DNA from 2 places in the Staphylococcus debuckii genome. Region 2 is predicted to be linked to the other one. Evidence: riboswitches for the same ligand, from Rfam matches in the RefSeq annotation. Region 2 holds a riboswitch; the other holds the start of a gene.
The links. A riboswitch is a leader RNA that binds a small molecule or an ion and turns the genes downstream of it on or off. The one in region 2 is predicted to bind FMN.

Region 1 (3,425 bases), 260 kb from region 2:
TTCGTTCATTTGCACTAATACCTGTTGTTGTATCCACATGGTCCACACTTTCTGTAAAAGCAGTGCCAAATGCATCGCTGTTATCTTTAACCATAGGCGTCAAATTGAGACGCTCTGCAAGTGATGGTGCTAGCGGTGCACAAATTAAACCACGCCCTTCTTGTGCCATAAAGTTAACGGTATTATCACTCATAAACTCTGTAACAGCTACTAAATCACCTTCATTTTCACGGTCCTCATTATCTACTACAATGATACTTTCTCCTGCTTTCAATGCTTCAACAGCAGATTCTATACTATCGAATTTCATCTCAATCCACTCCTATCAAAATCCGAACTGACTTAATTTATCTTTAGTCAATCCAGATTCATCTTTTGAAATTGCTTTTTGAACGTATTTAAATAACATATCCGCTTCCAAATGCACTTTATCCCCTACTTTTTTCGTACTTAAAATCGTTGCACGTTTCGTTTCAGGTATTAAATGAATATCAAATTGACCATTGTCTAAACGGAAAATAGTTAAGCTGACGCCATCTACCGTAATGGAACCTTGTTGTACCATTTGCGAGGTCAGTGTTGTTGGACATTGAACCGTGACAATATTGGAATTAGCTGATGGTTGAATTCGACGTATCGTTCCGACGTCATCAACGTGACCTAATACAAAATGGCCACCAAATCTTCCTTGACTGGGCATCGCACGTTCTAAATTAACCGCACTGCCTTTACGTAATTCAGAGAGATATGTTTTATTTTCAGTGCCTTTAATCACTTGAACATCAAAGGTTTGGTTATTAAAAGAAATTACAGTTAAGCAAGCACCATTGACACTGATAGAATCACCGATATGAATGTCTTGCAAGATAGTGTGACATTCAATCGTCAACTTCATGACATTTTGTTCTGAAGCAGTCTGGACGACTGTTCCGACTTCTTCAACTATGCCGGTAAACATATAAGATCACTTCTTTCTTAGTGAAACTTTAATATTTTGATCGATGATTTCAGAGTTGGCAATTTCAAATTGAGGAATTTTATCCAAGGAAAGTACATGGTCAGTTTGATAGAACTGATATTTCCCTGAACCTCCAATAACTTTCGGGGCGTAATAAATGATGAGTGTTTGAACACACTCAGATTGGAGAAATTGAGAAGATACATTAGGTCCAGCTTCTACATAGAGCGAACCTATACCTTTATGGTATAAATCATGTAAAATATTTTTAATAGAACAATCTTCTAATTGTATGATTTTAACTTGATCAGAATGTTCTTTGTTCAGCATTTCATTATTTTCTGTATACAACCAGACTGGCGTTTGCTGGTCATGAAAAATCTTCTGTTCCAGATTTAAGCGGCCGCTTCTATCTAATATTACTCTAACAGGCTGTCGTTCGCCTTCTAGTCTGACCGTTAAACTCGGATTATCCGCTTCAGCTGTTCCAGCTCCTGTTAACAAAGCGTCATGACGCGCACGGTGTTTGAATACATCTTGTTTAACACCTAGATTAGTAATCCATTGACTCTGCCCATAATCGGTCGCTTGTTTACCATCTAAACTTACACTGACTTTCAATGTGACTTCTGGAATATTCTCAGATTTCGCATTAAAGAAGTCTTTATACATGAGCTCAGCTTCGGCTTGATACTGATATTCCACTTCAATGCCAGCAGATTGCAAAATATCATCTCCTGGAGAATCGAGCGAAATATCTTTCATGGCATACACTACTTTTTTTATACCTGCTTCAATGATTTTATTGACGCAAGGCGGTGTGGAACCAAAGTGTGTGCATGGTTCTAAGGATACATAAATCGTAGCGCCTTGTGCTTGGTCACCAGCCATATCTAAAGCTTGAACTTCTGCGTGACGTTCACCTTGCTTGAGATGTGCGCCTAAACCCACTATACGGCCATCCTTTACGACTACTGAGCCGACTGCTGGATTTACACCTGTCTGACCCTCTGCCATTTTTGCCAGTTGTATTGCATTTTGTAAAAATCGATTCAAACAATCACCTCATTAAAAAACCGTTGCCAAATAAAAATGGACAACGGGAAATAGAATTTATCATCATTTATCTTTGAAAATTGAAAAGTTTAGTATAAAGGCATACCTAAATAAGACCACTTAAACTAAAACTTTTTTAAATCATATAGATAAATAAGTTTCACATTTAATGATGTTCTTCATTCTTTCTCCCATCCAGACTATACTGTCGGCTCTAGATTTCCACTAGATCAGCCATATTCAAAAAAGAATACAGGTCGCAGGCTTTAATTTACTGCCGGTTGGGAATTTCACCCTGCCCCGAAAGAATTTTTATGAAATTGTTTCTGAATCAATAAGAGTTACTCAAAATCTTAACTCATGAATTAATCATATCTTATTTTTATCAATCTTACAATAACAAAAGCTTATCTAGCGTATTTGTTCATGAAAATCATATAAACTTTTAACTGCTTGCACAGATTGACGCACAATCATGTTTACACCATTACGTGCTTGATTAATGCCGTTGGTAATTTGTCCGATAGCAATAAGATGAGGCAGCGTACCATGTCGCGGACTGATTACCTGATTAGTTTCAGGTACGATTTGAATCCCTCCCATTGGGTGAGGTTGTACAATTTGTCTATTAGCGATATCTACAATAAAAGCATCGTCATCATCTAAATCTTTCAATTGTGTTTTTGGACCGGTGGCATTAATCACTACGTTGAAATAATCGAGCTCGTCTTGATTATGATATTTAAAGACGTACGTTTCATTTTTATATTGTACATCTGCTAAATCTTTTTTAACTACTACATGTCCAGCAGTAATTTCTTCGATTAGCAATCGTGCTGTGCTAGGAGGCATCGGATTGGAGTTGGCTTTTAAAATCGGCATGTATTTTTTCATAAAGGCTTCTTGGTCTTGCAAACTCAAACTATTCCATATCCAGTTCATATTTTCTTTAATAGTTTCAAGTATACTTTGGAAGACTCCTAATATTTCAGGATGCGCCAAATCATATTTCAAATCTTTAATCGGATCCCCTACTTTACGATGAATCAACTCTTGTAATGGAATATTGTAGTCTTCACATTCCTGTTCAAATAACCGTATCATAGATTCTAAGGGAACTACTCCAAAATGCGAGCGCAAAATACTTTCGAAATTTTCTTTTGTAATATGGTTTAGAGTAATATCAATCATATTTCCACGCACACTTGGAAACTCTCCGTGTCTGCTCGTAGCAGTAATCGGCAAATTAGGATGATGTTTAACCACATAACGTATGACATCTAAACTCGATAAGCCTGTGCCGATAATCGCAATATCATCAGTGCTGTCCACTTCATTTAGCGTTTCATAAGTCGGATAAGGTGATGGAATATAACCCTTCAGACCTTTCAAATGATAAGGATCGTGATAT
Region 2 (3,425 bases):
TTGTTAGGTTATCCGACAAAAATAGATGCTGCCAATCCAAACGGAGCAGTATTTATTTATCAAGACTTAAAGAGTATAGATGATACCAATAATGTGATTACCATCATTATTTTAGCGACCGCAGTTATCTTCTTAATTATAACGACTGTTTTTGCATTCTTTTTATCATCAAGAATTACCAAACCGCTTCGCCAACTCCGTACTCAAGCAATGAATGTATCTGAAGGCGACTATACGCAAGTCAACAATATCAATTCGAAAGATGAAATTGGCGAGTTAGCACATTCTTTCAATAAGATGAGCAATGATATCCAAAGACATATTGATGAGATTTCTGCTTCAAAAAATATCAGAGACAGTCTTATCAATTCAATGGTTGAAGGCGTACTAGGAATTAATGAAAAGAGAGAAATTATTCTTTCCAATGAAATGGCTAAAAAAATGGCCGAGCAGCTACGAGCTACAAAAAAAGAACAATTTACTGAACAAATGGATCGTACGTTTGAAGAAAAAGAAATTCAGTTCCAAGAATATGAAGTCAAAAATCGCTATTATGTCGTTATTATGAGTTATATCGAACAATTCCAACCGCATCAAAGCGGAGTGGTAGCGATTATTCGAGATATGACCAACGAGCATCAGTTAGATCAAATGAAAAAAGATTTCATTGCTAATGTTTCTCATGAACTACGTACACCTATCGCCTTATTGCAAGGTTACACAGAATCTATTGTGGACGGCGTAGTTTCTGAACCAGAAGAAATCAGAGATTCACTTTCAATCGTTCTAGACGAAACACAACGCTTAAATCGTCTCGTCAATGAACTTTTAAATGTAGCAAGAATGGATGCTGAGGGACTATCAGTTAACAAAGAAGTTCAACCTATCGATAACTTATTGCAACGCATGCAATTGAAATATCGTCAACAGGCTTTAGATTTGCAGATTGATATTAATTTAGCACCAGACACTAATGGAAAACTTTGGTACTATGATACCGATAGAATGGAGCAAGTACTGACAAACTTAGTGGACAATGCCTCCCGCTATACTTCACCGGGAGATGCAATTACTATCAGTACAGGCGAATCAGATCAATACGATATTTTATATGTTTCCGATACAGGCAGTGGCATAGCACCCGAACATATCGATTTAGTATTTGATAGATTCTACAAAGTAGATGCTTCTAGAAAACGCGGTAAAGAAGGCACAGGATTAGGCTTATTTATCTGCCGTATGATTATTGAAGCACAAGACGGTACGATCGACTTGAAGAGTCATTTAGGAGAGGGTACAACCTTTATTATTAAATTACCTAAGCCTCCAAAAAGATAAGTAAACCAATTGATAAGGACTACATCTTGTATCACAACTCCCTATATAAAGTAGCCACTTAAAAAGTGAAAGCTTTATATGGGGAGTTTTTATATTAAGAGACAAATATCTTTTCTATTTAAGCATTGGGATTGAATCAAAACATCTAATCCGATATAATAGATAAGAAAATAAAATAATAATGAAATTCATCTTCGGGGTCGGGTGAAAGTCCCAACCGGCAGTAATTAAAGCCTGCGACCTGTATTTATTAATTATAAATATGGCTGATCTAGTGAGAATCTAGAGCCGACAGTATAGTCTGGATGGGAGAAGATGGAGGGTTTATTTGTTGTGCGTAAATTCCTCCTATTCGCGTAAGATGAATGGAAGGAGTATTTATGAATCAACAAAAAAACAAACGCTTTATCATTATAAGTATGATGAGTGCCATTGCGTTTATTTTGATGTTTATCAAATTTCCGCTGCCATTTTTACCACCATACTTAACACTTGATTTCAGCGACGTTCCTGCATTGCTTGCAACATTTCTATTTGGACCTGTAGCAGGGGTGATTGTAGAACTCATCAAAAATTTGCTTAACTTCCTTTTCAATATGGGAGATCCGATTGGGCCTGTAGCAAACTTTGCAGCTGCAGTCAGTTTCTTACTTACTGCATTTTATGTAAGCAAATTATCTAAAGGCAAATTAAATATTATTATGGGTTTAATTGTAGGTACATTAGTAATGACTTTAGTACTAAGTATCTTAAACTATTTTGTCTTATTGCCTTTATACGGCATGATAATGAACCTTGCAGATGTAGTAAAAAATTTAAAAATTATCATTGTATCAGGAATTATTCCGTTTAATATAATTAAAGGGATTGCGGTATCCGTTATTTTCCTTTTACTCTATAAACGTCTTAAAAAAGCATTGAACTATTAACAAATAGTTACTGCTCATTCATATATTAGGGGCTGGGGCATTCATTTGTTCCAGCTCCTGTCTCTTGAATTAGCGACAGTTTCCTCTTAATAAAACAAAAAGAGACCAAAATACGAATCATATTTTGATCTCACACATTCATCTATATTTAGCGAAGAATACTAACTTAAAAGACGATTGATAGTCATTATTCGAATTTTAATGCATCCCCATCGAAAGGCTCATCTGCAATTTTAATAGAGTCTGTAGGACAACCTTCATCTGCATCTTCTAAATCTTCATAAAGTTCTTCTGGAACTTCTGCTGTACCTTTATTATCATCTAAAATAACATATGCGATACCTTCATCGTCATAATCATAAATATCTGGAGCTGCTGCACCGCAAGCACCGCATGCAATACAAGTATCCATATCTACAATCGTATATTTAGCCAATTTTACTTCGCCTCCTTTTACAAAAATGCTACACTTATAACGTATTTTTATTTTAACACCAGGAATTCTTTTTTCAATACAACAGATTATTAAGGTGATGATTGATTTGAAAGAAATTATTCAATACATAAAAACACATGCTTATCATTATAAAACTACTAAAAGTCTTTATAATATCATCGTTGGTGCTAAAACTCATCAAACTTATTTTGATGCATGTAGCCAACAACTTTTATCATTATATCACAGTCATCCAAATTTAAAATATCCGTCATTCGAACGAATATTCAATAGTTTGAATGAAAGCGGTGACAATTTAAATATTGATCTAAAAATTACTCCTCGCTATACTTTTGAAAGCATACAACAGACATTCCAAGTAATTCAATTATTAATTCAAACAATTTCTTATAATAATCATCACACTTTATCTTTTATACCCGTCTCACAAATAAACAAAGTTCAGCATAGAGTGAAAAGAATTTTTCATAAAATTAAGCAAGAACAGAAAGAAAAATTATTCGAAGAGGAAATATATCTTCTGTTTAAACGAATCAATAAAGAAAATGATAACTCCATCCTACATTATTTCCTGCAAGGTTTTGAAGAAACGATGTATACCAACCAGCAAGTGGGGATGATAGAATCATTAACTGACGATGATTTGCTACGTATAAAAATGAATGATTTTGTAGAAATGATGAGTCAGTTAGAAAATAAAG

Region 1: it holds a riboswitch for FMN, as region 2 does, so the genes downstream of both, ribD (bifunctional diaminohydroxyphosphoribosylaminopyrimidine deaminase/5-amino-6-(5-phosphoribosylamino)uracil reductase RibD) here and CNQ82_RS07420 (ECF transporter S component) in region 2, are expected to answer to the same signal.

Annotation. Positions count from the first base shown of each region.
Region 1 covers NZ_CP033460.1:1,842,443-1,845,867, forward strand. The annotation lists gene ribA (GTP cyclohydrolase II) at 1-310, opposite strand, end outside; gene CNQ82_RS08655 (riboflavin synthase) at 326-958, opposite strand; gene ribD (bifunctional diaminohydroxyphosphoribosylaminopyrimidine deaminase/5-amino-6-(5-phosphoribosylamino)uracil reductase RibD) at 965-2,014, opposite strand; FMN riboswitch at 2,194-2,326, opposite strand; gene CNQ82_RS08665 (FAD/NAD(P)-binding protein) at 2,426-3,425, opposite strand, start outside.
Region 2 covers NZ_CP033460.1:1,582,334-1,585,758, reverse strand. The annotation lists gene CNQ82_RS07425 (ATP-binding protein) at 1-1,338, shown strand, start outside; FMN riboswitch at 1,525-1,659, shown strand; gene CNQ82_RS07420 (ECF transporter S component) at 1,719-2,267, shown strand; gene CNQ82_RS07415 (ferredoxin) at 2,455-2,703, opposite strand; gene CNQ82_RS07410 (helix-turn-helix domain-containing protein) at 2,801-3,425, shown strand, end outside.